3 regions of the Trichococcus flocculiformis genome follow, and region 2 is predicted to be linked to each of the others. Evidence: riboswitches for the same ligand, from Rfam matches in the RefSeq annotation. Region 2 holds a riboswitch; each other region holds the start of a gene.

Region 1 (6,771 bases), 900 kb from region 2:
GTGATAAAAGAATTGGTCAGTTGTTCTTTTTTCTTTTGGTTGATGCGTTCGTTTCTGGATAACACCAAAATATACCACTCCTTGTATCAAAAATACTGCCTATATGGCAGTGAAAACATCTGGTTTTTTAACAATGATGGAAAGATAATTTAAATTTCTTTTAAGAAATAATCCAACATACCTATTATATGTTTGTTTATCACATTTTTGAATGGCTTTCATAATCATATTCTATATTTAATAATTGAAATAAATCTGTAACAAACCATTCCACGAACAATATGTAACCCCTTTCCCCATTCAACTTCTCCTGAAATCCGGAAAAGCTATCAAATAGACTACAGACAGACCAAAAATCATGATAAAATGGATACTGAGGTGAAAGTATTGACAAATCAATTTTTATACAGTGACACGAATAAACGTTACCATACATGGAATTATCATCTGCAACAACATTTCGGCGAAAAGATTTTCAAAGTAGCCATCGATGGCGGTTTTGATTGCCCAAACCGCGACGGCACTGTCGCACGCGGCGGCTGCACCTTCTGCACCGTTTCCGGATCCGGCGATTTTGCCCAGGACAGGGTCGATCCGCTGCCAGTCCAATTGCGCAAAGGCATTGATATGATGCACAAAAAATGGCCGAATGTTAAAAGCTACATCGCCTATTTCCAGAACTTCACCAATACGCACGCACCGGTTGACATTCTGCGCCACCGCTATGAACAGGTCGTAAACGAGGACGGCGTGGTCGGCATCATGATTGCAACGCGCCCGGACTGCCTGCCGCCGGAAACAATCGCGTACTTAGCTGAACTGAACAAGCGCTATTATATATGGGTGGAATTGGGACTTCAGACCATCCATGAGGAGACAAGCAAAATCATCAACCGCGCGCATTCCTATGATACCTACCTGAAGGCGGTCGATGAACTTCGTGCGCACAATATCCCGGTGTGTACCCATCTCATCAACGGTCTTCCGGGAGAAACTCATGACATGATGATGGAGAGCGTCAAACGTGTTATCCTGGATTCGGACATTCAAGGCATCAAAATCCATTTACTGCATTTGATGAAAAACACTAAAATGCTTCGGGACTACCATCAAGGACGGCTACGTTTGTTAGAGAAAGACGAATATGTTGGGCTTGTCTGCGATCAGCTCGAAGTCATTCCGGAAGAAATCGTCATACACCGGATTACGGGAGATGCTCCGCGTGACACGCTTGTCGGCCCGATGTGGAGCCTCAAAAAATGGGAAGTGCTGAACGCAATCGACCATGAGCTGGAGCGCCGCAGTACCTATCAAGGAATCCACAATATCAGAAATAAGGGTGAGGAACATGTTATTGTCCGCAGTGGACTTCAGTCATAGTTTGCTGAAGGAAACAGTCTGCAAAGGAGATTTAGTCATTGATGCCACTGTCGGAAACGGCAGCGATACCGTCCTTTTGGCTACACTGGTCGGTCCGACAGGCAAAGTGATCGGTTTTGACGTCCAGAAACAAGCCATCGAAAATACTGCACAAAAACTATTGTTGGCAGGACTGACGGATCAGGTTACCCTTCTTCATCAAGGGCATGAAACCCTTGGGGATGTGCTGGCCGACAATGCAAAAATCGGCGGTGCCATCTTCAACTTAGGATACCTGCCAGGATCCGATAAAACGATCATCACCAAAAAAAATACGACCATCCGTGCCATCGAAGCCTTGCTCCCGAAATTGCGGATCGGCAGTTACATTCTCTTAGTCGTGTACAGTGGGCATCCTGGCGGCATGGAAGAGAAGAATGCCCTGCTTGATTACTGCAGTAGCTTGAATCAATCCTTATTCAAGGTACTGCAGTACGGCTTCATCAATCAGATCAATCATCCGCCGTTCTTGATTGCCATCGAAAAAAAGAAAACTCCTTACATGAAATAGAAAAAAGGAAAGCGTTCCGGCAAATGACCGCAACGCTTTCCTTTTTTTGCTTGCTTTTATTTGTTCGCTTGAACATATGAAAGCAAAGCTTCTGTTTTGTCTGTCTTTTCCCAAGTGAAGTCAGCATCTTCACGGCCAAAATGTCCGTAGGCTGCCGTCTTTTTAAAGATAGGACGACGCAGATCCAACATTTGAATGATGCCAGCTGGCGTCAAGTTGAAGTTTTTGCGCACTGCCTCTATCAAAGTGGCTTCGGGATATTCGCTTGTACCGAATGTATCGATCGCAATCGATACTGGTTCAGCAACTCCGATCGCATAGGCCAATTGGATTTCACATTTTGTCGCCAATCCAGCCGCAACAATGTTCTTCGCAATGTAACGGGCCGCATAACTTGCAGAACGATCCACTTTTGTAGCATCCTTACCTGAGAAAGCACCGCCACCATGACGCGCATACCCACCATAAGTATCAACGATGATTTTTCTCCCAGTCAGACCGGAATCGCCTTTAGGTCCTCCAATGACAAAGCGACCAGTAGGATTGATGAAGTATTTCGTATCAGCATCCAACAAGGCATCGTCGATGACCACATGGATGACATGCTCCAAAATATCTTTTTTCAATTGTTCCAACGTGACATTCTCATCATGCTGCGTGCTCAAAACGATTGTGTCCACACGTTTCGGTTTGCCGTCTTCGTCGTATTCCACGGTGACTTGCGTTTTTCCGTCCGGTCTTAAATATTCCAAAGTACCGTCTTTGCGGACTTCAGATAAACGTTTCGCTAATTTATGACTAAGCGAAATAGGTAATGGCATCAGTTCTTCCGTTTCGTTGATGGCAAAACCGAACATCAACCCTTGATCCCCTGCCCCGATTTCATTGTAGTCCGTAGTCACCAGTTCTCTGCGCTCCAGTGATTCGTTGACACCGATTGCGATATCGTCGGATTGTTCGTCCAAGGATACCATAACGGCCAAATTATCCGCATCGAAACCAAATTTACCCCGCGTATAACCAATTTCAGTTACAGTATCGCGGACGATCTGCTGGATATTTACGTATGCGCTTGTCGTGATTTCTCCGAAGACAACCACCAGTCCGGTCGTGACTATCGTTTCGCAAGCAACACGCGCGTTTGGATCAGCAGCCAACAACGTATCCAAAATTGCATCGCTGATCTGATCAGCGATTTTATCCGGATGACCTTCCGTTACTGATTCTGAAGTAAATAATCTTTTTTCTACCATTTTTCATTCCCCCATTTTTTGGTTACAAGGCGTCTTCACATATTGTGAATCCTATCGGGATATTGCAATTAGCCTCTGAAATGCAACATGTCTAATATACGCTATCATCGCTAAAAAAGCAACATAAAATAAGAAGATTTCATCTTTGTATCATAGATGACGCAAACAAATACTGATGTAAATATTTTACGTCAGCTTTTTTCAATCCTGACATCGCTTGACATCGCAAAGACGTTAACCTATGATGAATTTGCGCAATAGATACGAGATGAAACACACTCTATCATTAATAGAGAAGGAAGAGATTATGCTGACAATCCAGAAACAATTCATGAATCTTATGCACAATACCTTTTTGTCGATGCTGACAGCCCCGTTGACGCTGCTTCTTTTCGGGGCATGGAGAGGAACGACTTTCAACGGTCCCAACTATCTGTTACTATTTATACTTTATCTTTTTTTGCTTTTTTCCCATGCCTTGGAACGCCTACTTTCAAAAAGAGAACATTCCAAAAGAAAGCTCCCCTATAAAATGATTTTGGTTTTAGGGTTTCTCTCAATCGTAATGCTGACCATCATATTTTATCTATCGAATATAGTCCTGACTGCGGTTCTTTTCCTGTATTTAATTTACCTGATCTTACAGTTTTATCCTTACAGTATGGCAAATACATTTTACGAAGTAATGCTGCAGCCTTTCTTTAAGGTGCTTATTCTTTCATCAGTATCTTTTTTTTCGCAGGCAAACTTTATTCCGTTACAGCTTCAATACGAAGTACTTCCAATGATCCTGTTCCATATTTTTTGTTTGATACAGGTCCAAATTAAGAATACTACATACAGCAATCAGCCAAATTCTTATTATCAAGAACTACTATTAGAGCATTCAAATTTTCTAAGAATGACCACTTTTCTGCTTCCCTACGCGGCAGGTATTCTCCAGATAGTTAATCTCAACAGCCCACTATGGGCCATAAGCTTATTCGGATTATCTATCCTAATGGTTTTCCCTTTATTCAAGAGAACACTTCAAAACGATCTCAGAATCGAACAATATTTAACTAACTATGCTTTTCTTTTCACACTAAGCTACTCATTATTATTTTTGGTCTAAGAAAAACAGGCATATGCGTCCTTCGACTGATGCATCTACCTGTTTTTTTGCAGGAATAGCTTTGTGGGTTCTTCATTCAGCCCTGAATAAGCAAACACTTATCACTTTTCCGAAGGGCTTACACGTGAAGCTGGCCATAAAATTTGATTGCATGAAACATGTTGTGAATCTGTGAAACACCTACGGTGACGCACTTTTCAATTCGAAAAATTTTATGCTTTCCCAATTATTAAAAAAAAACACTCAGAAGAGTGCTTTTCGATGATGATCCGTACGGGAATCGAACCCGTGTTACCGCCGTGAAAGGGCGGTGTCTTAACCGCTTGACCAACGGACCATAAATATACTAAAAAGAAAATCAGAACCAATTGCGGGGACAGGACTTGAACCTGTGACCTCCGGGTTATGAGCCCGGCGAGCTGCCAACTGCTCCACCCCGCGATAATAATAATAATAATAAAAGGAGGATAAGGGATTCGAACCCTTGCGCGCTTTTACACACCTGACGGTTTTCAAGACCGTTCCCTTCAGCCGGACTTGGGTAATCCTCCAAAGTTTATAATGATCCGTACGGGAATCGAACCCGTGTTACCGCCGTGAAAGGGCGGTGTCTTAACCGCTTGACCAACGGACCATCTTATTTATTTTTCTGATAAAGCTACGGAGAAGGAGGGATTTGAACCCTCGCGCCGCGTTAACGACCTACACCCTTAGCAGGGGCGCCTCTTCAGCCACTTGAGTACTTCCCCATAACAAGAAACGTTCTATTACTGTTTGTGCTTTATCAATGGGCCTAAATGGACTCGAACCATCGACCTCACGCTTATCAGGCGTGCGCTCTAACCAGCTGAGCTATAGGCCCTTCTTAAAAAAAGCGGGTGAGGAGAATCGAACTCCCGACATCAGCTTGGAAGGCTGGGGTTTTACCACTAAACTACACCCGCATGGCGGCTCCGACGGGATTTGAACCCGCGATCTCCTGCGTGACAGGCAGGCATGTTGACCCCTACACCACGGAACCATGCGTTAAACTTTTATGAGGTTACACTGTGGGCTTTCGCCCAAGTGTATCATGCTTGTAAGCTACTGAAGCAGCGACAATCATGACAATTGCGGGGACAGGACTTGAACCTGTGACCTCCGGGTTATGAGCCCGGCGAGCTGCCAACTGCTCCACCCCGCGATAATGAATAATAAGGAAACACTGTGAGATTACGCTCAAGTGTATCATGTCTGTACTGTCGCTAAAGCACCAACAGCCATGACAATGGCCGAAGGCCCCTAAAGGAGGATAAGGGATTCGAACCCTTGCGCGCTTTTACACGCCTGACGGTTTTCAAGACCGTTCCCTTCAGCCGGACTTGGGTAATCCTCCATAAGCTGATACATTTTTTCATGGACCTTGCAGGACTCGAACCTGCGACCGGACGGTTATGAGCCGTCTGCTCTAACCAACTGAGCTAAAGGTCCGAAGCAAGGCATTATAGCGGCGAAGGGGGTCGAACCCATGACCTCCCGGGTATGAACCGGACGCTCTAGCCATCTGAGCTACACCGCCAATAAATAAAAAAAATGGAGCCTAGCGGGATCGAACCGCTGACCTCCTGCGTGCAAGGCAGGCGCTCTCCCAGCTGAGCTAAGGCCCCATAATTTTAGTTATCGGGAAGACAGGATTCGAACCTGCGACCCCTTGGTCCCAAACCAAGTGCTCTACCAAGCTGAGCTACTTCCCGAAGTATTCTGTTAATGCACCCAACAGGAGTCGAACCTGTAACCGCTTGATTCGTAGTCAAGTACTCTATCCAATTGAGCTATGGGTGCCTAAATGCCGAGAATCGGAATCGAACCGATACGGTGATCACTCACCGCAGGATTTTAAGTCCTGTGCGTCTGCCAGTTCCGCCACCCCGGCATGTTACTGTTGTTTCTTTCATAAGGTCTGGCATAGTCCTTATGAAAGCGGAAGACGGGGTTCGAACCCGCGACCCCCACCTTGGCAAGGTGATGTTCTACCACTGAACTACTTCCGCGAATGGTGCCGGCTAAAGGATTCGAACCCTCGACCCTCTGATTACAAATCAGATGCTCTACCAACTGAGCTAAGCCGGCGTATTCAATTATGCGGGTGAAGGGACTTGAACCCCCACGCCTTGCGGCGCTAGATCCTAAATCTAGTGCGTCTGCCAATTCCGCCACACCCGCAAATGAGTTATGCAGGGCTCGAACCTGCGACCCTCTGATTAAAAGTCAGATGCTCTACCAACTGAGCTAATAACTCATGGATGGAGGTTGACGGGATCGAACCGCCGACATCCTGCTTGTAAGGCAGACGCTCTCCCAGCTGAGCTAAACCTCCATGATATAAATATAAATGCGCGGCAACGTCCTAGTCTCACAAAGGGAAACCCTTCACTACAATCGGCGCTAAGAAGCTTAACTTCTGTGTTCGAGATGGGAACAGGTGTGACCTTCTT
Region 2 (6,771 bases):
CAAGACATTTGCTGTTGCGGCAGTGCTGGATGCTGTAGAGGCACTGTCCGAACTTGAGTCGGTTGTTGTTGCGCCGCAAGCCGCCAAAGCCAAGCCGGCTGTACCCACGAATAAGATTTTTGATAATAGTTTCTTCATTATATTCACTCCTGTTGTTTTTTTTGAATAGTTGCCGGTCATTCGACCGAAAAAACGCCCCACATGGTTATTGCTGGTGATGGTGGACCGTAAACCGACATTCCTTACTTTTTGTCGCTCGAAGGCATGAGGAAATCTTATCACCAGCGTATGTAAGAAGCAAATAGTTAAAAACGAACAGCATTGATAGGTAAAACCGATCACCTAAGTATTATGCATCATGAAAATCATGCCGCGATTAAGATGCTTATCGGCCCCCACGAGAATCGTGTATAATATAAGAAAAAACAAGAGATTCGCTGATCAAGAGAGCGAAATGGAACCAGGGGGAATTTGTATGGGAGATGGATTGAAAAGGTTGATCCAAGCGGCGCAACAACTGGAGGAAGCGGATCTTATCATTCAAAATGGAACCGTAGTGGATGTGTTTTCGCTTGAGACCTTTGAGGCTGACGTCGCGATCCGGGACGGTCGTATCGTCGGCATCGGTACCTACCCGAACGGAAAGCAAGTGGTGGATGCTACAGGCAAGTTCATTCTGCCGGGTTTTATCGATGGGCATATTCATATTGAATCGACGATGGTGACACCGTCGCAATTTTCACGGGCGCTCATCAAACACGGTATTACGACCGTTGTGACCGATCCTCATGAAATTGCGAACGTCGCAGGGACAATCGGAATCGACTTTATGCTCGAGGACGCCGCCAATGCCGACATGGATATTCTGATGAAGCTGCCTTCGTGTGTGCCGGCAACGCCCTTCGAGCAGAACGGCGCGACGCTGACTGCGGATGATCTCCGCCCTTATTTGACCCATCCGACCGTCATTGGCCTGGCGGAAGTGATGGATTATCCAGCTGTCTTGGATGCAGACCCGGACATGCTGGAAAAAATCCGCATGACGACAGAAGCTGGGATGATGGTCGATGGACATGCGGCCGGTTTGACTGATACTGCGCTGAATGTGTACAGCACAGCCGTAATCCGCAATGACCACGAGGCGGTGACGGCGGAAGAAGCAATGGCACGCGTACGCCGTGGCATACACGTATTGGTGCGCGAAGGTTCAGCCGCGAAAGATTTGCTGGCGTTGTTGCCGGCCATCAACGAAAGGAACAGCCGTCGTTTTTCATTCTGTACGGATGATAAGCATCTAGACGAGTTAGCCGAAGAGGGAACCATCAATTATGCCGCCCAGCTTGCGATCCAACAAGGCTTAGATCCGCTGATCGCGATCCAGATGGCTACGCTCAACAATGCGGTGTGTCACGGTATCCAGGACAAAGGCGCCATCGCACCAGGTTATGTTGCGGACATCTTGATTACGGACAGTTTAGAGAGGCTGAGCCCGGAAACGATCATCAAAGACGGGCGCGTGCTGAATTTGGATGAGCTGAGAAATGTCCATGCTGTTGTCCCGCAAGCTGTACGATCATCGCTTCATTTAAAGAAAGTAACAAAAGTCGACTTGCAGATTCCACTCTTGGAAGGCCAAAAAGCTTGGGTTATCGGCATTGTGCCGGGAAGCATCATTACACAGAAAAACGCAAGGGATGTGCAGACGGAAGACGGATTTTTTGTTGCGGATCCGCAAAATGATCAACTGAAGATGGTTGTGTGCGAGCGCCATCACCAAACCGGCAGCATCGGTGCTGGCATCGTCAGTGGTTTAGGTCTGAAACGGGGCGCAATCGCTTCGACAGTAGCCCATGATTCGCATAATCTGGTCGTGGCCGGAACCAACGATGAAGACATGCTGCTGGCGATCGAGGAAGCGGAACGGATGCAAGGCGGACTCGTTATCGTGGATGGCGGCAAAGTATGGGCTTCAGTCCCGCTGCGGGTCGGAGGTATTATGTCGGAAAAACCGTATGAAGAAGTGATCAAGGAATTGCATCAGTTGCACGGGCAGTTGGCTACGCTGGCGGAGGAAGGACAGAACATTTTCATGATTCTTTCGTTCCTGTGCCTGCCGGTCATTCCGCGGCTGAAACTGACGGATAAAGGATTGTTTGATGTGGATTCCTTCCAGCATATCGAAGTGGGGATTCCGATGTAAGGTCACTTACTTCAGTGCGGTCCGGAAAGGCGGTGGTCCTTTATGGCGATTTCATTTGGTGCATTCATTCAGTTGCCGCTGACGAGCCCGGCTATTGCGGTGACGGTGGTCTTGACGTTGGGCGTGGTTTTGGTGAACGGGTGGACGGATGCGCCGAACGCCATCGCCACCTGCGTTTCGACACGAAGTATGACCCCGCGCAATGCCATCTTGATGGCGGCAGTGTTCAATTTTTTTGGTGTCTTTGCGATGACTGCAGTCAATGCGAAAGTTGCCCAGACGATGGCGAAGATGGTTGATTTTGGCGGAAATACGGAAGATGCGGTCGTGGCGCTGTGTGCGGTGCTCTTTGCGATTGTGGTATGGGCCACTGCCGCTTGGTATTTTGGCATTCCGACAAGTGAAAGCCATGCCTTGATTGCTGGGGTGTCTGGGGCTGCGATTGCGTTGCAAGGCGGTATCGATGGAATCAATGGTGCGGAATGGATTAAGGTTCTGTATGGATTGCTGCTTTCCACCGTTCTTGGGTTGTCTCTGGGCTTTCTGGTCGTGAAGCTTGTCGGCGCGCTGTTCAAAGACATCGAGCGGCAAAGCACGACCATATTCTTCCGCAACAGCCAAATCGCCGGTGCGGCAGCGATGGCCTTCATGCATGGGGCCCAGGACGGCCAGAAATTCATCGGGATTTTTCTGTTGGGCATCGCTTTGGCGCAAGGGAATGCCGCGACCGATTTCATTATCCCGGTCTGGCTGATGCTGTTGTGTTCCACCGTCATGGCCTTGGGAACGGCAATTGGTGGCGGGAAAATCATCAAGACGGTAGGGATCAATATGGTGAAGCTGGAGACCTATCAAGGATTCAGCGCTGATTTTGCCGGGGCCTTGAGCCTCTTGACGGCTTCCCTGTTTGGGTTGCCGGTGAGCACGACCCACACGAAGACAACGGCTATCATGGGAGTGGGCGCAGGCAGGCATTTGTCGAGCATAAACTGGTTGACGGTCAAGGAAATGGTTTTTACGTGGGTATTGACGTTTCCAGGCTGCGGGCTTGTCGGTTATTTGATGGCCAAACTGTTCATTCGGATATTTTAGGGGGTTCCGGTTATGTTCAAAAAGAAGACGGAAAAGTTGGATTATTTCGATGAGTTCATAAAGCTTGCCGAATGGGGCGTCGAATCGGCGGAATTCCTGAAGCTGGTGCTGGAGGATTATCCGGTCGCTGATCTCAGCCAAAAATTAGACGAGATACATGAAATTGAACACAATGCCGACCTCGCGAAATACAGGCTGATGCGCTATATGTACAACGATCTGTTGCCGCCTTTCGACAGGCAGGATGTGATTGCGCTGGTAACCAGTCTGGACCATGCCATTGACATGATTGAGGATGTCATGATCCATATTGAGATTTATCAACCACAAAACATCACCCCGGAAATCAATCAATTCCTGGATCTGGTCGAAAAATCCGCAGAAGAATTGCTAACGGCGGTGCGGCTACTGAAAACCTACAAAAAGTCACAAAAAGAGATCCACGTAGTCATCGACCGGATCAACGCCTGTGAGAAGGAAGGCGATCTGCTCTACATCCACTCCATGCGCGACCTCTATCAGAGCAATGCGGATGCCGTCAGCATCGTTATTCTGGGGAAAATCTATGAATCATTGGAGGATTGCTGTGACGCCTTCAAGGACGTGACCAAATTCGTGGAAGAGATTGCGTTGAAGTACGCTTGATCTGTGGTGGTTGTCCGATAATGTGGAAGAATCGGACAAGTGTAGTGAGTTAGTCTTGCTGGTTGTCCGATAATGCGGAGGAATCGGACAAGCGGAGTAAGTTTGATTTGCTGGTTGTCCGATAATGCGGAGGAATCGGACAAGCGGAGTGAGATTGTCTTGCCGGTTGTCCGATAATGTGGAAGAATCGAACAAGTGGAGTAAGTTTGATTTGCTGGTTGTCCGATAATGCGGAGGAATCGGACAAGCGGAGTGAGATTGTCTTGCCGGTTGTCCGATAATGTGGAAGAATCGAACAATCAGAGCGAGTTGGTAGCGTGAATGCCCGCCATAACTGTTTTAAAGGGTTATTTCTGAGCGTAAAATCAAGTCCCATACATAAATAAATAGGGCGGCATCAAAACCAGAATAATCCTTTCTGGTTTTGATGCCGCCTTATTTAGCTATATGGTCAAAAAGATGCCATCAACTATAATCTGTTGTCCATGTACCGAAATTATTGGTCTAAGGATAGATCCAGTTCTCCAGTGGAATAACGGATATGTCCGTCCCAGTTTCTTGCATGCATACTGATGCCGTTCATGTGATGGTCGTCTTCCGTGTGGTGACGGAGATGAGTGGCATGGCTACGTACATACTGACCGTGATTTTCATATGTCACCGTATCCATCATCGCTGCATCTACGGGAGTTGCGACAGCAAAGGTTGTCAAGGCAGTAAAAGAAATCAGGCCAATCATCAAATATTTTTTCTTCATGAATAAGTTCTTCCTTCCTATGTATACTGACTATAGTTTATGCGGCTGTTTCAGTCTTGTTGATCGGACAAAAGAAACGATCAGCAACGCGGGATCGCTTGATCCTTCTTCAGTATACTAAGGAAGTGTGTAGAACAGATGTAGTTAAAAAATAAAATATATGGATTCGCGATTAGTTGAATTTTGCGCAAGGGTATGACATAATATATTTGAAAATTAAATAACTTCTTTATCAAGAGAGATCGAGGGACTGGCCCGATGACATCTCAGCAACCGACCAATGCGCGAGCGCAATGGCACGGTGCTAAATCCTGCAGAGCAATCTGAGAGATAAGAAGAGCAAAGCGACATTCCCGACTCTTCTTGTTTAAAGAAGGGTTTTTTGTTTTCAAAAAAACAATCTGGAGGGAAAGATGATGACGATGACAAAAGAACAATTCGGGCGCTGCGAAAGAATGGAAGCGGCAGGCGGCCCAAAAAGCCAATCCGAGGCCATGCTCTATCATCAGTACAAGCAGCAAAAACAACAACTGGAGGATGCAAGACAGCTCGGAAAGGAACAGTTCCAGAGTGACATACTCGAAAAATTATTGGAAGTGCAGCAGCTTGAACGCAGCATCGAAAAGCTGCAAGGACAGCTTCAGAACGAGAGGATTACCCTGGAAAACATGACTGGAACGCTAATGTTGTTGGGGGACGAAATGTAGAGGGACCGACCGGAGATATGCCAAGCAGACTTTTCGGCATATTTGGCAACTTATAATCATTTTTGTGGAGGAGTCGAACGGATGAATCATATTTCTCGCGGGGCACCGGCTAAATATGCCCATTTTCCTAATATCGAAAAAATTGGTCATTCAGAGAGAGTTTCTTGCGGTACCTGCGCATTTTACGACCGGAGTGATCGATCCTGCAAGAAGCAGCCTGTCTTTGTTCCGGAGATCGGCTATAACTATTGGAAATATTGCAAGCATTTCCAGCTAGATAGAGAGTATGCCTCCCAAAGTAATCTATCCTTTGTGGAAAGAAACTGGATGGGTGCAACAAAAAAGAAGAACAATAACAAAAAGAAAAATGAAAAATCACCGAAAGAAGCAGCACCTCAAAAGAGCAAAGAGCCTCCCAAAAAATCAGAATGGTTGGACTGGAAGATTTCTGTGTATGACTATGAGGATAAGGAAACGTACAGTTACAGGGTTGTCCAATCACCGAACAGCAACTTAGATAAACACCAAGTCAGCAAAGATTCCGTTCTTTTCCAAGAAGCGAAAAAAGCGCAGCCCGGAACAGATTTCAAAGTGAATGGTTTCAGGTACAAGCTGATCAGTAAGAAGAAATGCTAAGCATATTCGGAATGAGATTCAAGGAACGACATATTTTTGATTCACTCAAAAGGAGGAATGGACATGGAACTGAAGATGAAGCGTATCTACGAATCTCCTGAGGAAACAGATGGCTTCAGGATCTTGGTTGATCGGTTGTGGCCGCGTGGAGTCAAGAAGGAGGCCGCGCAGTTGGATGCATGGCTGAAGGACAGCGCGCCTTCGCCGGATTTGCGCAAATGGTTCGCCCACGATCCCGATAAATTCGCCGCCTTCAAGGAACGGTATGAAGAGGAACTATTGACGAACCCGCCGACCGCTGCTGCTGTAGCCGAGATCCTGAAACAGCTGACAGAGACCGACGTCACGCTGGTCTACGCTGCGCGGGATCCGGAGATCAATCATGTCGTCGTGCTGCGGGATTTTGTGGAAAGCCAGCGGAAATAAGCAACTATAGAATGCGGAAGAAGCCGCCCTTGGCCAAGGGCGGCTTCTTCCGGTTGGGTGTGCTGCCTCAGTCGGCTTTCGGAGCAGCGTCAGCGTCCGTTCAGTCGACATAAGTGTTTTGTCTCGCGTTTCAGTGGGGATGGGCATGCAGAACAGTCGACGCTAGCCCAAGCTGTCGGCTTTCGGAGCAACCGCGCAGTACAATCAGCCAACAAACATGCGTCATCTCGGCTTTACGAAGAAAAAACAGTGCCGAATGACCGACGCCGCCGAACACCCATCACACTTTACTGCTGTCCCCGAACTGC
Region 3 (6,771 bases), 570 kb from region 2:
GGATTGTGTTGATTTCGCCATTATGGATCAAGTACCGGTTGGGATGGGCTCTTTCCCAGCTCGGAAAGGTATTCGTACTGAAACGGGAATGGACCATCGCCAAAGCGGATGTGAAGTCCAGATCCGTAAGATCAAGATAGAAACTGCGTAATTGTTCTGCAGTCAACATCCCTTTGTAGACGATCGTTTTCGAAGATAAACTGGCAAAATAGAACGATCCGCCTCTTTTTTCGCTCATCGGAACGATTTGTTTTTCGGATAGTTTGCGGATGACGAATAATTTGCGTTCGAAATCCATTTCCGTCATTTGAGGTTCTCCTTTACCGATGAAGACCTGGATAAACCTCGGAATGGCAGCTTTAGCAGTCGCACCGATTTCCGAACTGTCGATCGGAACCTCACGCCAGCCAAGCACTTTTTGGCCTTCGGAAGTAATGATCTCTTCCACCATTCTCATTTGTTCGTGACGCAAATCTTCATACTTATGGGCAAAGAGCATCCCTACACCATAGTCGCCTTTTTTAGGCAAATGGATTCCGAGGACGTCGCACTCCCTGCTGAAAAAATGATGTGGAATCTGCACCATGATACCTGCTCCGTCACCTGTTTTGGCATCAGCGCCGGAAGCACCTCTATGCTCCATGTTTTCCAATAAATCCAACGCGTCAGAGACTAATTTATAAGAACCCTTACCATTGATGTCAACGACAAATCCCATACCACATGCATCATGCTCGTAGGCGGGATCATACATTCCTTGCTTTTTTGGAGGAGTGTAACTATTCATTTCGGCGTCCCTACTTTCTATTTTGTTATTCTGATATTATAATCAAACTCTCATTTAATTACAATCCATTTTCATTCATTTTTTCACAATTAGTTGCATATTTTTTTTGATAGTAACAATATTAACTTCTAGAAAAACATTCGCTATAACAGGATTTCACTAGCATGAGGATATGAAAAGTTAGTGATACTTTTCCTTACATGCCTACGTGAGATTCGGGAATTTTCATTACAATTTAATGTAAATATTTTCATTCGGAAATCAGGGCAAAAAAAAGACCTTGGTTATGTCCAAGGTCCAATAATCGATTCTTTTATTTAGTAAGCGTCAAAAGCATTTCTCTGACAGTCTTGCAGGCCATAGCAGTAGAAGCGCCTGAAGGATCGTATTGCGGTGAAAGTTCGACGACGTCGGCTGCAACGATCTGATTCAAGTCCTGCAAAGTAGCGATACCCGCCAACAATTCCTTGTAGGTGATGCCGCCTGGCTCAGGTGTGCCGGTTCCCGGGAAAGTACCAGGATCCAAAACGTCCAGATCGATTGTCACATAAACGGGAACATCCTTCAATTGCTGCACGATCTGCGGCAACGTATCGATGGTGAATTTCTCCATATAAGTATGCTCTTTCGCCCATTCGAACTCTTCCTTCAAACCGGAGCGGATACCGAATTGGAAAATGCGGCCGTCTCCCAGGAAATCGAAGCAACGGCGGATGACCGAAGCATGCGACAACGGTTCGCCCATGTAGTCTTCACGCAGATCTGTATGGGCATCGATATGGATGACATGCAGATCCGGATATTTTTCATAGGCAGCCTCGATGGTGGGCAGGCTCACGAGGTGCTCGCCGCCGACCATCAAAAATTTCTTGCCATTATCCAATACTTCTTTTGTGTAGGTTGCGATATCACTCAAGACGCGCTCTGTGTTGCCGAAAGGTAGATCCAGATCTCCGCCATCATGGATGGCTTCTTCTTCAAGATCGCGATCCAAATAAGGAGAATAACTTTCCAAGCCAAATGAATCTTGGCGGATCGCCTGCATCGCAAAGCGCGTGCCTGGCCTGAAACTGGTCGTTCCATCGAATGGAATCCCGAATAATACGGTGGATGCTTCTTCAAAAGAAGATTCGCAGCCGATAAAAGTCTGGATGTTCATATTATTTCTCACTGTCTGCCGTCCTCCAACTGTATGCTATTTGATGGTTGATTTGATTGTTTAATCTTTCAGGACTTTGATCTGATGAGGCATTTTTTCCTCGGTCAGAACGTTGCCCAGTGTCTCATTATAGTAGTGGTAGTGTTGCACGACCGCTTCGGAGATTACTTCACCAGGAATGATCAACGGAATTCCTGGCGGGTAGATCATGATCGAGTCGGCACTGATGCGGCCGACTGCTTCGTCGATGCCCACCACTTCATTGTCGGCATAAAAGGCATCACGCGGACTGCATGCCAATTCGTTGATACTGCACGTCATCACGTGGGCATCGAAATGTTGACTGGCTTTTTTATAGCGCCTGCGGATGTCCATCAAGGCATCAACCAGACGTCCGATTGATTCCCGCGTATCGGCCGTGCTGATGACAGCCATCACGACATAGCCTTCAGCCAACTCCATTTGGATGCCGTACTCTTGCTTCAAGATCGTGTAGACTTCAAAGCCCGTCAGGCCGATGTCATTGACACGGATCACCAATTTGGTCCAGTCATACGTTTGGTCGAATTTGTCTTTGATGTAGTCGGATTTCAATACTTCATAGTCGCCGAATGCTTCGATTGCTTCAATCGCTTCACTGACGATCGGACGCAGTTTTTTGTAGCGATCTTTTCCGTACATCGCCAATTCGCTGCGTGCGGCATCGATGGAACTCATCAACAAGTAGTTCGCGCTGGTCGATTGCAGCATGTTCAGCACTTTTTGTAATTTTGTTGCGGAAATGCGGTCCCCTTGCATCACCATTAAGGAACTCTGCGTCAAGGATCCGCCAGTTTTATGCATGGAATACGTCACCGCATCGGCTCCGGCTTTAATTGGATCCTTCATTTTTCCGGGCATGAACGGCAAATGCGCCCCGTGCGCACTGTCGACGATGACAACGACACCGCGTTCATGCGCGATATCACAGATCGTCTGCAAATCGTTCAACGATCCGAAATAAGTCGGATAAGTGACTAAAAGAGCTTTCGCTTTGGGATTATCATCCAAACCTTTGATGATGCGTTCCACGGAGATGCCGTGAGAAATACCGAAAGCCAAATCCATTTCAGGCTGAATGAAGATCGGCTTTGCACCGCTCAGGATCAACCCACTCATCACAGACTTATGGCAGTTGCGCGGAACCAAGATGGAATCGTTCGGCCCAACAACGCTCATGATCATCGCTTGGATGCCTACAGTCGTACCGTTCACCAAGAAAAAGGCCTGATCGGCATTGTATGCTTTTGCAGCCAGTTCCTGTGCTTCTTTTATGACGAATTGCGGATGACTCAACAAGTCCAATTCTTTCATGGAGTTGACATCCATCTGCATCGTCATATCACCGACCGCCATCTTGAATGGCGTCATCTGCGCACCCATTTTATGTCCAGGGACATCGAAAGGTGTAACGTCCTGTTTCGCATATTTAACAAGCGCTTCGAAAAGCGGCATTTTGATATGTGTAATATTTTTTGCTTTAACGTTAGAAATTTGGTAAGTAATTTTGTCGGAATGACCGTCCAAATAAGTGTCTGAATTGAATAAAACCTTTTCAGCCAAATAGATTTCCCCCTTTGATATAAAAAATGGGCATAAAAAAAGCTCTCCAACCAAAGGAAAGCTTCGATATCTATCAGCTGCTTTTCCTCTTATTGCTCATAGGACTTGGATAATCCTACGCTCAGGTTGGGCACCCAATATCAATCCTTGAAAATAAAATTAGATTGATTGGTTTGCCACCGTATCTTCGACCCCTCGTCTCAACGGCTATTAATAAGAGATATTCAATTTATGCAAGCTAAATTCTATACAAATACAACGTATATGTCAATGATTTTGGAAAGAAAACTAAATTTTTTTTCAGTTGGCATTTCCGAACAATGATTTGACAGTTGTTCACGATCATCCACAAAAAAGCTGAAATTCTTCAGATCCAGAGTTTAGTTTATTCGGATAGGTTGAAATTAAGATTACATCCCCTTCTCCGGTGAACGGGTGCTTAGTCGGAGTTCAGGATGAATTTGCCGTCACGCTCCGGCGAGGGCCAGCTTGCCGGAGTTGCGTTAACATTTCGCGCTGTCCTCCGCTGAACATCCGGTTCACCGGAGGACAGGCTTGAATATTGGGTCATGCCTTCGCCCGATAGTCAAGCGCATCAAAAAAAACAATCCAAAATGGATTGTTTTTTGAAATACATAGGAATTTATCAAAATTTCCAGAGTGAAAAGTGCATCACCGTAGGTGTTTCACAAGTTTGCAAAATGTTTCATGCACCTAAAATAATGTCCAGCTTCACGGGTTAGCCCTTCGGAAATTAGATAAATCTGTCCTATTGCGCTCTTCGATGCTCAGTTGCATGGGACTCTTAGGGATTCATCCCTTAGAGCCCCAGTACAAGGTGACCGTAGGGAACGTTGCGTGGACAGATTTCCTAAATTTCTTTCAGGGCTGAACGAACCCGTTCAGCTTTTCTTATGCTTAGCATATGTTTTAGGCTTTCGACTGGCTTTTCACCATTTCGAACTCCTCTTCCATCGCAGCGGACGGTTTTTCACCGATCAAGGAGAAAATCACGATCGCCACACAAGAAAGGATGAATGCCGGCAACAGTTCATAGATGCCGAATACGCCGCCGATAGGCTTGATCAGAAGTTTCCAGATGAAAACAGCAATTCCACCTGTCAACATCCCGGCGATAGCGCCTTGACGTGTTGTTTTTTTCCAGAACAAGGAGAACAGCATCAGCGGTCCGAATGTCGCACCGAAGCCCGCCCAGGCGAAGGATACGATCGTGAAGATGACGGAGTTCTCATCCAAAGCGATGATGATTCCTACGATCGCCAATACGATCAAAATCATCCGCGTCATTGCCATGATTTGCTGATCGGATGCATCCTTGCGCAATACGCCTTTGTAGATATTTTTTGAAAAAGCACTTGCGGCAATCAGCAGATATGAATCCGCGGAACTGATAGTAGCTGCCAAAATGCCCGACATGACGATTCCGGCCAATAACGGTGGGAACAACAGTGTCGCCATTTCGATGAAAATCGTTTCCGAAGTTGCTGCTGTCGTCAACGCCATCGGGAACATCGCGCGCCCGATCAAACCGATCAGGACGGATGCAGTCAGTGAAAGTGTCGTCCAAATGATGCCGATGCGGCGTGATTGTTTGATATCTTCAGCCGAACGGATAGCCATAAAGCGCAACAGCACTTGCGGCATACCAAAATAACCGAGACCCCAAGCCATGCTGGATGCGATTGTGATCAGCCCATATTTCCCGGCTGGACCAAAGGCAGCCATCGCCCCGTCAGCCTGTTGCACGCCATCAATCAATGTCGGTGTTGCGATACCAAAGAAATCCAAAAAGCCAGGGATACCTCTCAGGTTATCGATAACCGCTCCGGGCCCCCCCGCATGCAGGACACCTCCGACCAAAACTACAGCCAAAGCCGCAATCATGATGATGCCTTGCATGAAGTCGGAGACACTCTCCGCCAAAAATCCGCCGATGAACGTGTAGAACACGACGAACACCGCTCCGGCAATCATCACAGGGATGTAAGGCACTTCGAACAAGGTTGCGAAGAGCTTGCCTACCGTCACAAAACAGCTGGCTGCATAGACGGAAAAGAAGACGAAAATGAACGTCGATGATACCGTCAAAATAACGCGCTTGTCCTCATGGAATCGATTGCTGAAGAATTCCGGCAACGTGATTGCTTCTGCTGATTCGGAATAATGACGCAACCGTTTTGAGACGATGATCCAGTTCAACGCTGTCCCAGCCGCCAAACCGATGGCTGTCCAGAATGCATCGGACAAACCTGACCAATAAGCCACACCCGGAAGCCCCATCAAGAGCCAACCGCTCATGTCCGAAGCTCCCGCACTGATTGCGGCGACCCAAGGACCCAGACTGCGTCCCCCCAGGAAGAAATTATCCGAGCTTTCGTTCGATCGCTTGTAGTAATAGAAGCCGATGCCGATGATGATCGACATGTAGCCGGCCATCGCCATAAAAATTAATGCTTTATCCATAGTTACCCTCCAAAATAAATAATGAACTGTTTCTCCATCCAAATTTAATTTAATTAAAATTTAATGAATGCACTCAGCCATCATAGCACATGAACAAAATTGTAAGCAACCTTATTTTCAGGATAAGCAGTAACAATACTTTTATAGCGAAAACAAAAAATACTTAAGCTAATTTTTCCAGTTCGGTTATTTTCTTTGTGCATGTCCTGACTTGCTTCAGGAAAATAAAGGCAATCAATGTCAAAAGCAAAGACAAAAAGATGCGTGTCGGCTCCTTTGTTTGGATTGCATTGTACCAGTTCGGGAGCGAGAGAATGAATTCCATAAGTGCCAAGCGGAGAAATATCGTCCGGATGCGTCTGAATTGTTTGATCTGGCTTTCCGGATCGGTGTAGAGTTCAAAGTTGCCTTTTTTCCGGAAAATAGCCCAAATGCCCCAAGTCTGCACGAGTTCCCCACCGGAGTCACGTATCAGATCGTACAGTTCATTGCGCTGCTCGACCGTATTATCGCTGATCAGATCCACCCGGTAGGTATATTCCCCCGGCTGGCATTTTTCGAAAGTATACATCCCCAGGAAGAAACGTTTCATGGCATGGCCTTTTGCGGACATGTCGTTCAAAAATGCTTCTTCCTTATCTTTGTCGTAGTACAGCTTAAATTTTTTCATCATTTCTCATCGCCTTTCTGCCGTTTTCGAGAAGTTCGCCCAGTCTGGCGATTTCCTCATTCAGAACTT

Evidence for each region. Region 2 has a riboswitch for S-adenosylmethionine ahead of ACKPCD_RS14125 (hypothetical protein). Riboswitches for the same ligand answer to the same signal wherever they lie in the genome.
Region 1: another riboswitch for S-adenosylmethionine. It lies ahead of metK (methionine adenosyltransferase); the one in region 2 lies ahead of ACKPCD_RS14125 (hypothetical protein).
Region 3: another riboswitch for S-adenosylmethionine. It lies ahead of ACKPCD_RS11450 (aminotransferase class I/II-fold pyridoxal phosphate-dependent enzyme); the one in region 2 lies ahead of ACKPCD_RS14125 (hypothetical protein).

The regions. Positions count from the first base shown of each region.
Region 1 is NZ_OY759718.1:2,074,490-2,081,260, forward strand. It holds gene ACKPCD_RS09870 (LysM peptidoglycan-binding domain-containing protein) at 1-65, opposite strand, end outside; gene mnmL (tRNA modification radical SAM protein MnmL/YtqA) at 388-1,380, shown strand; gene mnmM (tRNA 5-(aminomethyl)-2-thiouridylate-methyltransferase MnmM) at 1,349-1,930, shown strand; gene metK (methionine adenosyltransferase) at 1,987-3,183, opposite strand; SMK box riboswitch at 3,181-3,256, opposite strand; tRNA gene ACKPCD_RS09890 (tRNA-Glu) at 4,563-4,634, opposite strand; tRNA gene ACKPCD_RS09895 (tRNA-Met) at 4,666-4,738, opposite strand; tRNA gene ACKPCD_RS09900 (tRNA-Ser) at 4,759-4,848, opposite strand; tRNA gene ACKPCD_RS09905 (tRNA-Glu) at 4,860-4,931, opposite strand; tRNA gene ACKPCD_RS09910 (tRNA-Ser) at 4,959-5,046, opposite strand; tRNA gene ACKPCD_RS09915 (tRNA-Ile) at 5,086-5,159, opposite strand; tRNA gene ACKPCD_RS09920 (tRNA-Gly) at 5,171-5,241, opposite strand; tRNA gene ACKPCD_RS09925 (tRNA-Asp) at 5,243-5,318, opposite strand; tRNA gene ACKPCD_RS09930 (tRNA-Met) at 5,408-5,480, opposite strand; tRNA gene ACKPCD_RS09935 (tRNA-Ser) at 5,583-5,672, opposite strand; tRNA gene ACKPCD_RS09940 (tRNA-Ile) at 5,694-5,767, opposite strand; tRNA gene ACKPCD_RS09945 (tRNA-Met) at 5,782-5,855, opposite strand; tRNA gene ACKPCD_RS09950 (tRNA-Ala) at 5,871-5,943, opposite strand; tRNA gene ACKPCD_RS09955 (tRNA-Pro) at 5,957-6,030, opposite strand; tRNA gene ACKPCD_RS09960 (tRNA-Arg) at 6,045-6,118, opposite strand; tRNA gene ACKPCD_RS09965 (tRNA-Leu) at 6,124-6,209, opposite strand; tRNA gene ACKPCD_RS09970 (tRNA-Gly) at 6,256-6,327, opposite strand; tRNA gene ACKPCD_RS09975 (tRNA-Thr) at 6,331-6,406, opposite strand; tRNA gene ACKPCD_RS09980 (tRNA-Leu) at 6,418-6,499, opposite strand; tRNA gene ACKPCD_RS09985 (tRNA-Lys) at 6,503-6,575, opposite strand; tRNA gene ACKPCD_RS09990 (tRNA-Val) at 6,581-6,653, opposite strand; rRNA gene rrf (5S ribosomal RNA) at 6,671-6,771, opposite strand, start outside.
Region 2 is NZ_OY759718.1:2,974,352-2,981,122, reverse strand. It holds gene ACKPCD_RS14150 (transporter substrate-binding domain-containing protein) at 1-138, opposite strand, end outside; gene ade (adenine deaminase) at 359-2,200, shown strand; gene ACKPCD_RS14140 (inorganic phosphate transporter) at 2,243-3,292, shown strand; gene ACKPCD_RS14135 (DUF47 domain-containing protein) at 3,305-3,937, shown strand; gene ACKPCD_RS14130 (hypothetical protein) at 4,434-4,694, opposite strand; SAM riboswitch class I at 4,921-5,031, shown strand; gene ACKPCD_RS14125 (hypothetical protein) at 5,111-5,401, shown strand; gene ACKPCD_RS14120 (hypothetical protein) at 5,483-6,037, shown strand; gene ACKPCD_RS14115 (DUF488 domain-containing protein) at 6,101-6,463, shown strand; gene ACKPCD_RS14110 (AraC family transcriptional regulator) at 6,744-6,771, opposite strand, start outside.
Region 3 is NZ_OY759718.1:2,400,814-2,407,584, forward strand. It holds gene gltB (glutamate synthase large subunit) at 1-787, opposite strand, end outside; gene speB (agmatinase) at 1,101-1,958, opposite strand; gene ACKPCD_RS11450 (aminotransferase class I/II-fold pyridoxal phosphate-dependent enzyme) at 2,007-3,548, opposite strand; SAM riboswitch class I at 3,635-3,768, opposite strand; gene ACKPCD_RS11455 (sodium/proline symporter) at 4,479-6,032, opposite strand; gene ACKPCD_RS11460 (DUF2812 domain-containing protein) at 6,196-6,705, opposite strand; gene ACKPCD_RS11465 (PadR family transcriptional regulator) at 6,689-6,771, opposite strand, start outside.